3 regions of the Lysinibacillus sp. FSL R7-0073 genome follow, and region 1 is predicted to be linked to each of the others. Evidence: riboswitches for the same ligand, from Rfam matches in the RefSeq annotation. Region 1 holds a riboswitch; each other region holds the start of a gene.
The links. A riboswitch is a leader RNA that binds a small molecule or an ion and turns the genes downstream of it on or off. The one in region 1 is predicted to bind cobalamin.
Positions count from the first base shown of each region.

Region 2: another riboswitch for cobalamin. It lies ahead of MKY88_RS10830 (hypothetical protein); the one in region 1 lies ahead of metE (5-methyltetrahydropteroyltriglutamate--homocysteine S-methyltransferase).
Region 3: another riboswitch for cobalamin. It lies ahead of MKY88_RS06695 (glutaredoxin family protein); the one in region 1 lies ahead of metE (5-methyltetrahydropteroyltriglutamate--homocysteine S-methyltransferase).

Region 1 covers NZ_JBBPAS010000001.1:2,506,368-2,509,568, reverse strand. Annotated here, with positions in the region: gene MKY88_RS12385 (DUF6241 domain-containing protein) at 1-17, shown strand, start outside; gene MKY88_RS12380 (YrzI family small protein) at 586-732, opposite strand; cobalamin riboswitch at 1,284-1,462, shown strand; gene metE (5-methyltetrahydropteroyltriglutamate--homocysteine S-methyltransferase) at 1,746-3,201, shown strand, end outside.
Region 2 covers NZ_JBBPAS010000001.1:2,199,659-2,202,859, reverse strand. Annotated here, with positions in the region: gene MKY88_RS10835 (translation factor GTPase family protein) at 1-1,093, shown strand, start outside; gene MKY88_RS10830 (hypothetical protein) at 1,199-1,957, opposite strand; cobalamin riboswitch at 2,191-2,374, opposite strand; gene MKY88_RS10825 (hypothetical protein) at 2,484-2,789, opposite strand.
Region 3 covers NZ_JBBPAS010000001.1:1,407,919-1,411,119, reverse strand. Annotated here, with positions in the region: gene nrdE (class 1b ribonucleoside-diphosphate reductase subunit alpha) at 1-1,569, opposite strand, end outside; gene nrdI (class Ib ribonucleoside-diphosphate reductase assembly flavoprotein NrdI) at 1,566-1,925, opposite strand; gene MKY88_RS06695 (glutaredoxin family protein) at 1,922-2,146, opposite strand; cobalamin riboswitch at 2,264-2,441, opposite strand; gene MKY88_RS06690 (NAD(P)/FAD-dependent oxidoreductase) at 3,065-3,201, opposite strand, start outside.

The DNA.
Region 1 (3,201 bases):
AAAATAGTGCTCAATAATGAGCACTATTTTTTATTTGTTTGCTATTTATCAGTCGGTTAATCTAACCCATACTGAATGTGGACTAATAACTGAAAGTTATGTAGAAAGTAACCAAAAAAATTTAAGGGGACACTTTGGATGTTCTTCAAGTAACGAGGTGCTTTACTTTAACAAACAAAAGACAAATCACCGACTTGATATTCAACAATTGGGCGCTGTTTTTGAGCTACATGGATGGCTGACGGGGCAGAATAATGAAATTAATAAATTTGCAAATTCAATTTTAGTATCGAGGAATTACGCTTTTTAGAATTAGTTTTTCCTACTATTGTAATACCGCATTTTCTTAAAGTACATCAAGTTGTATGAAGATCGCTTAAAAAAGTGCATAATACCTCCTGAAGCAACCCGTCCTAGATTAGAACGGGTTAGCTTTACGGAGATTATAATATTAAATAGCTGTATTGCCACTTTATATTACTTCATCTGGTGGTTGTGTCTTTCTCCAGCCATAAAACTGCATGACGTCTTTTGATCATATAAATCATTTCAATTCCCACCTTTCATATTTTTTAATTAACCAAATTAATATTGACGAATACGAATGTAATTTTCTACTTTTCTTCGGTTCTCTTCAAAGATTTTTTTCACATTTTCATTATGAAGTGCTTGCTCAAGAGAGATCTCACGTTTCGTAATAGTTATCGTGAGAACAAAAAAGTTTAATATCATATTATCACCTCCTTAAATTGCCATGAAAAATGAAAAAAACCGTAGAGAGACTCCCCTACGGTTAAAAAAGGCACAAAAATACCGCAGGGGCACACTTCTCCCTGCGGTATGGGCATGCTTAATTACAAAAAAACCTTAAGCGATCCATTCCGATCTGGTCGAATGTGTGATTTTCATTTTTACTGAAGTTGTAGCTACCAATGACATCAATTTAACGATAACGAACATTTCATTCGACCTCCTTAAGAATTTTTGTTTACTTTGTAAGTATAACTATATTTAAGTTGTTTGTAAACATCTTTTACTAAGATTTCCTGATTGTGTTAATGACTAATAGAACTCTTTGCTGCTTTACATTGTTAGTTACCTGATTTTTTTCGGAGTAGCAAATAGAAGATATAGAAGCCTTAAGGCCAACAAACATAATTAAGGTATTATCACTAAGGGTAAGGGCCAGATGGTTTACAATTAAAAACAGAGTAAATAGATAAATTTTTATGTAAAAACAATTTCTACTATTCTGAAATATATGTTATAGTAGGGGCATAACTGAATATAGTGTAAGAAATGGTGCCAGATGAAAGTCTGGCTTAAAAGGGAAGTCGGTGCAAATCCGACGCTGTCCCGCAACTGTAATTCGGAGCAAATCACAAATGCCACTGGGAAACCGGGAAGGCTGTGAGGCGTGTTGATGAGAAGCCAGGAGACCTGCCAATTTCTAGTACACACCAAATACCTACGTGGAAATAGGTGGTGAATAGTGACTAAACAGGCACTGTGCGATAACAAATGATTTTAAACGAAAGTTCTATTTTTTCGTATTGTTTTTGTATTAATAATTTTACCATGCAGCCATTTTCCGAGAAGGAGAATGGCTTTTTTTCATGCTGTTATTCTGTATTCGAAAGCAAAGTCCACTGGTTTTCATATAGAGCCACTGAATCTAGCATGGGATGACACAAATTTGTAAGAGCAAGTAACCATAAACTTTATTGATGAAAGGGAGATTAAATATGACTTATACAAGTACACTCATTGGCTATCCATATATCGGAGATGATCGCGAATGGAAGAAGGCGTTAGAAGCATTTTGGCGTCAAGAACGAACGGAAGAGGATTTTCAGGCAATCCTAAAAAGTATTCGGTTATCGCGGATTGAAAAGCAGCTACAACTTGGCATCGATATGGTGACAGTGGGAGATTTCACACTATACGATAGAATGTTGGATACAGCCTTAATGTTTGGCTTAGTACCCAAGCGCTTTAACTGGCAAGGTGGAAGGGTAGATTTACATACCTACTACAGTGTAGCGAGAGGAAATCATTCAGCAGTAGCTAGTGAAATGACCAAATGGTTTAATACCAACTATCACTACATTGTTCCTGAATATGAAGGGCAACCGTTGCAACTAACAGAAAATAAGGTATTGGCCGACTTTTTAGAGGCAAAAGAAGCGTTCAGAATTATTGCGAAGCCGACACTTATTGGCCCCTATACATTTTATAAGCTAACTAAGGGCTACAATAAATTAACACAGGTTGAATATTTATTAGCCCTATTACCTCTCTATGCTCAGATTATTCAAGAATTAGTAGACGCAGGTGCCGAGTGGATTCAATTAGAAGAGCCTTCTTTAGTGACGACACTTGACTCTGCAGAACGGAAGCTAGTACAAGAAATCTATGCTCAATTAACGACAACCGTTCCAGCAGCAAAACTAATGCTACAAACATATTTTGAAGCATTATGCTCCTATGAAACATTGATTTCATTGCCTGTCCAAGGATTTGGTTTAGATTTCGTACATGGCTATAAAGGGAATATGGAGTCACTTCGACAATTTGGTTTCCCTCAAGATAAAGTTTTAGCCATTGGAATTGTTAATGGTCGTGATATATGGCGTTCAAATTTAGCGGAAGCTAACGCCACGATTCAAGCTATTGAAAAGCTCTGTGATGCTAAGGAATTGTGGATTCAACCTTCAAGTAACCTTCAACATGTACCAATATCTACTTCACTTGAAAAGAAGAAGCTGGACCCTGTTCTCAAACAAGCACTGGCGTTTGCTGATGAAAAAATCGAAGAAATTATTGACCTCACTAAATATAGAAAAAATCAAGACGGAACGCTACGTCATAATTTCTCAGCAAGTATGAAGGCCATTGAAGCACTAAAAAATCATCCAATTCGTCAAAACAAAATGATCCAGCAAGCCGCTCAATCCGTATCAACAAAGGATTTTGAGCGACATAGTGATTTTAGTCAACGTCAAAAAATACAGCAGCAGGCGTTAGGACTACCCCTATTCCCAACAACGACAATTGGCAGCTTCCCTCAATCTGATGAGGTGAAGAGAAATCGTAATGCTTGGCGAAAGAAACAATTGTCGAATGAAGACTATGAAGCATTTATTGAACTGGAAACAAAGCGCTGGATTCACTTGCAGGAGGATCTTGATATAGATGTAC
Region 2 (3,201 bases), 310 kb from region 1:
TCGTCTTTATAATGGCAGTCGATTTGAAACTGTTCAACAAGTTGAGGCTGGTGAAATCTTCGCTGTTAAAGGGCTCAGCCAGGCAAACATTGGCGATCGCATTGGCAGTAACACGCTATCACAGCCCTATGAGCTTGTCCCTACATTACAGGCAAAAGTTCAATATGAGGGTGAACAACATATTAAAGAAGTATTAAAGATTTTCCGTCTACTAGAGGCCGAGGAGCCATCATTGCGTGTCGTATGGCAGGAAAAGTTTCAGGAAATCCATGTGCATATAATGGGTGTCATTCAGTTAGAGGTCCTGATTGAAATTTTAATGAAGCGCTTTACATTAAACATCTCTTTTGGAGAGCCGCAAATATTATACATGGAAACAATTGCGACAACCGTTACAGGCTACGGACATTTTGAGCCACTCAAGCATTATGCAGAAATTCATTTATTAATGGAGCCAAATGAACGTGGGACAGGAATTACCTTTAGCAATGCCTGTCATGCAGATGATTTATCAGTGGGCAACCAACGCCTCGTAGAAAAGCATTTGTTTGAACGTGATCATCATGGCTTACTCACAGGCTACGCAGTAACAGATATTCATTTTACGCTCTTGACGGGACGTGGGCATAATGAACATACGTCTGGCGGTGATTTCCGAGAAGCCACTTTCCGAGCACTGCGCCAAGGACTGGAACAAGCACAGAACGTCCTGCTTGAGCCGTATTATCGCTTTAAAATGAAGGCTTCCAATGATTTTATTGGCCGTATGATGACCGACATTCAACAGGCTGCTGGCACCTTTGACGACCCCGTACTCACTGAAACAGACGTTGTATTAACAGGACGTGCACCAGTAGCGACCTTCATGAGCTATAGCACGATTTTTGCCGCCTATACAAATGGGAAAGGTGCGCTTACCCTCCAATTTGATGGCTATGATGTGTGTCATAATGCAGAAGAAGTAATAACTCAAATAGGCTATGATAAAAATGCCGACCCTGAATACAGTTCTTCCAGCATTTTTTGTGCAAAAGGTAAAGGCTATTCCGTCCCCTGGCAAGAGGCGCAAGCAGCCATGCATTGTCAGAGTTAAGTTTATGTACTAGCATGGCAAATCTGTTGAACTAGTACTTCAGATGAAGATAGAATATCCATACAAAAAATAAAGCAAGCCCTCCGCTTCATGGAGGGCTTGTTTTTATATGGCACCAACAGCTTTCTTTGAAGGCTTGTGCACTGGATAGGCAGGTTCAACCACCACGTAACCTTGCGTATTCGTGAAGTCGATAACTACTTTTCCAGGCTGACTTTTTAATATTTGTAGTTGATCAATTAATGTTAATAATAGCTCGTGGCCGTTCCCACGTGGATGCCAATTAAAGTGATAATCATTTAATTCCTGAACGGCTTGAAGAAACTGTGTGTATTCCTGCTGCACAAATGCGATTAGTTTATCCTGATGAGGAATTTGCTCTAAATCGTTCATATACGTTTCATAAAAACGAATGACAATCGAGCACAGTAAATCATTGACACGTGCAGCGCTTAACACTGGATTGGGCTCCTGTGAAAGACGGTCAAGATTAGGCTTTGCTCGTGTTGAATCAATGCGTGTAATTAAGTGGTACTGCTCCCCATTCACCTCATAAACAATAGGGTTGGTTGGCATATACATCATAAAGCTATTCGTCTTCGTTTTCAGTTGATCCGTTAACGTTGCCTGTGCAAAAAGATGGCCCTCTACCTCCCCATTTTGTATCCAAATAATGTCTTTATTATATAAGATTTGCTCAAAAAAGCGATCGTTGCGAATCAGTCTCGTTGCTAATAATTGATCAATTAGTGATTCAACCACCATTCTGGTTTTCGCTTTCTTGGCAATTTCTGTCCGTGGCTGCTTACAAATCGTCATATCTACAAAAGGCGTTTCCTCTGTTGTCGTTGCATGAATATTCATCCTATGTGCATCCCCTTTGCGTACATATTTTCAAAACAAAAAGGACTTCCTACTATGTTTGAGGAAATCCTTCGCTTTAATGTGCTTCATCACACAATGCCAAACAAACCCTAAGTAAATGCGAAGGAGTTCTAAAATGAACCCTTTCATGAACTTTGGGCGTTTGACGTACTGTGACGAACAGAGCATTCTGTTTTGTCAACATGCCACCTCCTATTCCTCGTAGGTTTATGGTGTGTACTCGTAACTAGGCAGGTATCCTGACTCATGGTCATCGCCACTTTTCCCCTTCCCATCATTTGACAGTGGTTGCTGAAAAGTCGCTCACATTTACAGTTGCGGGACAGTGTCGGATTCACACCGACTTCCCTTTTAAGTAAATTGCACGCAATTTACACCTATTACTACACGCTATTCAGTTGTCATAGGAATCGAGTGTACTCCACATTCCTATTAGATTACTAAAATCAATTGTAAAGTAGTGTTTTTCTAAAGTCAAATATCATAATATTTTCCAAACTACTAATCATCGTTTCTTAATTTTATCTAACAAACACTGAAATTCTGAGAGCACTTCTTCACATTTACTTTGATCGTAATATACTTCAGCAGCTTCATCGCGCGCCATCTCTTTCGAAATTCCCTCGGATTTTCTACGCAGCATATACTGAATAACTTCGATTTCTTTACCGCTATACTTTCTGGTCTTTTCCAACGAATCAGCAAAATTGTCGTCTACTTCACACATTAAATCCGCGTAACTAGTTAATGTTTTGTCCGTAATATTTAGCTTCTCTAATACGTCCTTTACCGAATGTCTTCTTTTTAACATCCGTATCACCCCCATCTATTATTCGGAGTATATACTGAAAGAAACCGTATGGGAATAGGCTTTAGCGACTGATTAACGGCTTTTTAAAAAGGTATTTACGGCACTTTTATTTTAGGTTATTATTTATGTAACATTTAAAAAACGAGTTATGAGCGCAAGGGATTCCTGCGCTCATTTTTTAACGCAAAACTGACGCAAATTCAATCGGGATAATTCACTTCTATAAATTCGAAATGTTGACATAAACAACCTAATAATAAACGCACCTCAGACAAGCTTACACGCATAACTATCCTATTCAACGATTCTCGATGCGTCTGGCAGCGCAAAAAAAACTGCTTGTTTTAAAAATGGTATCTGCAATTATCGGACAGCAGAAAGGCGGATTCGAAAGTAGGCGGCTTGGGGGGAT
Region 3 (3,201 bases), 1.1 Mb from region 1:
GCTACCTGAAGCATAATCGCTATCTTCAAATCGGTAGAACGTTTCTGCTTTTTCTTTAGCCATTTCCATCGATGATTTAAGAGAATAATAGTTCATTGCTTCCATAAAGCGATCCATGAAATCAATAGAATCTTTCGAGCCATACATGATGCCCTCCGTAACAAGATGTCCATGGAGATTCATACAACCTAGCCCTACTGAGTGCATTAATCGATTCGCTTTTGCCACCGATGGGACATTTTTAATATATGTCATTTGTGACACATTCGTTAATAAGTGCATAGCTGTATCGATTAATGTTTCAAAATCATTTACTTTACTCGCTGCATGAATATCAATTGACCCTAAATTACACGACACATCTAACCCATATTCGTTCGGTTGATCTTGATCTGTAATGATACTAGTTTCTTGCACTTGCAAGATTTCAGTACATAGGTTTGACATTTTTACGCGACCGATATTTTTTAGTGGATGTACGTCATTGACATTATCATCAAAAATTTCGAAAGGATAACCTGATTCAAATTGAGCTTTTTTCACCTCAGTATAGAGTCTACGCGCATTCAAACGTTTAATTTTACGGATTTTAGGATTATCAAGTAGTTCATAGTACATTTCTGAAATTGAAATTTCCGACATTCGTTTACCATAAACTTTATAAATATCATATGGACTAAATAACACTATATCTTTATCACGTTTCATCAGATCGAAGAATATACTTGGAATAATTATTCCTGTTGATAGTGTTGCGAGGCGAATTTTATCATCAGCATTTGGTTTTTTTGATGAAATGAAATTCTCTATATCTGCATGGAAAATATTTAAATAAACTACTCCTGAGCCATTTCGTTGACCGAGCTGATTGGAATAACTAAATGAGTTTTCTAATAGTTTTGCAACTGGGATAACACCACTTGCACGATTTAGTATTTCTTTAATTGGATCACCCAAAGGACGTAAATCCGTTAAGTTGACCCCGACCCCTCCGCCTAGACGTGATAGCTCTAAACAATAACCAATATTTTCAGCAATACTATTCATAGAGTCATCCATTGATAATTTAAAGCAACTTACTAATTCACCACGGGCTTTTTTCCCACTATTTAAGGCAGTAGGTGTTGCAGGCTGATAGGCTTCCATCATCGCTTCTACAGAACGTTTTGCTAGTACAGTGTTCCCTTGTGCTAAGTACAAGGCAATAATGACAATACGGTCCTCATATTTTTCTAAAATTTCTTCCCCATCACGACTTTTCATAGCATAGCTGTCATAAAATTTGCTAGCACTCATAAATGATGGGAAACGGAAATTATAATCATATGCTTTTTTGTACAGCTTCTTTATAAAATCCATCTCGTACAAGTCGATAAAATCCTTTTCGTAGTATCCCTCATCAACTAAATAGCGGATTTTTTCCTCTATATCTATAAAATAACGTAAACGTACGTTGACATATTCTAAAAAGTAGCGGCGAGTAGCCTCACGGTCCTTTTCTAACTCTAGTAGCCCCGTTGTACTATAACGATTCAGAACGTCATTATTAAGCTTTAAATATGTTTTCATCCCATTACCCTCTTTTCATAAAACGTTTGTATTGCTTCATAATCTGTTTGATTGCCACGTAAATCTAATTTCCTCACTAAGGGTACATGATAGGTAGTAGCAATTTTCTCCCCAGCACCGCCAAATACATTATGTCCGAAGTTACTATTGCCACTAGCAACTACTCCTTTACAAAAATCTCTGTTTTTTTCTAAAAAACGTTGCACTTTTGCTGGAATGTCACCTAAGCCATCTGTATATGTAATTAAAAGGTAAGGCTTATTCAAGCTTAATTCCTCAGAGAGTTCAATAGATTCTGCCCTTAATTTAGATACTACATTACGGACATTTCCTGTACGACTAGCGTAAACGATCATAGTGTAATCATCTCAATACGAGAAACAATTTCCTGCACATCGCCTATAAATGTTTCATCCACCTCTAAAACAGGCACACTTAAAAAACCTGCATCTATAATTGTTTGTTTAGCTTGTTCATCATGATCAATATTAACAATTTCTGCTTCAAGTCCTGCTCGTTGTAATTCAGATTTTACCCAAAGGCATTTTGGACAGATTGTTTTCGTATAAAGTTTCATAGTAATCCCTCTTTTCATAAAATAAAAAAGCTACCTCTACTAGAGAGATAGCTTAAATGGAAACGTTAACATACTAAAAATACTGACGTTCCCATCTCTTAATCCCCGAAGAAATGATAAATTTGTTTTATATAGGCAGGTCTCCTGGCTTTGCTTCAATCTCTGATTTCCTTCCCATGCGAATGCACAGTGGTTACAATCATCGTCAGCTTTACAGTTGCGGGGACAGCGTCGGAATAGTACCGAACTTCCCTATTAAACTACATATAGTAGTACCCACATAAAACGAACACAATATATTGTTTTTCGATAGTTTTAAGTGTACCATCCTTTATATAAAAAGTAAATCGAGAAATAAAAGTTCATCAATTTGAGACTATTCGTATTTTCTGACATAACCTTGAACGAAAGAACTAAAACATAATTATATAAAAATAGAACTATGTAAGCGATAGCATTATTTTATTAAAAAATAGGAAGTAAAATAATAGTCGCTTATTTACCTAAAAACGTTGCCCTAAAGAAATTTTATTCATAAAAAAGGCATCTTTCCTTTACAGTAAAGATGCAATTATGACTTAAGCTATGAGTATGATGTAAATCATGCACCCTACTCCATACATCCTATCCTCGTAGATTTTTTCGTTGTACGAGTCTAAAGTAGGACTCCTCCCTTACGATCATCACAAATTTTCCTTCGTCATAACATAACGCCGACTACTAATATGTGCTCAACAAACAGGTGAGAGGCAACCAACCGTTCTTCCCTTTTAAACTAATTTATAATGAATGTGTACATTTTCTAGTTATTCTATATTTATTTATAGTATAACATAACCAAGTTCATTCTCCTCCAGCTTGACTAGTCATATTAAAAATAGCTGATGAATTTCATGTACTCATCAGCTAAGCATTGACTTAAAATCTTTCTATTGTTATATCCATGTTTATGCTTGAAGCAGCCTTAAATCCTTCCGCAGCAGCAATCATTAAAGAAGAGGGACCACCCTTTTCCGTTTCACCTGCAACATATATTCCAGCTGCTGTTGTTCGTC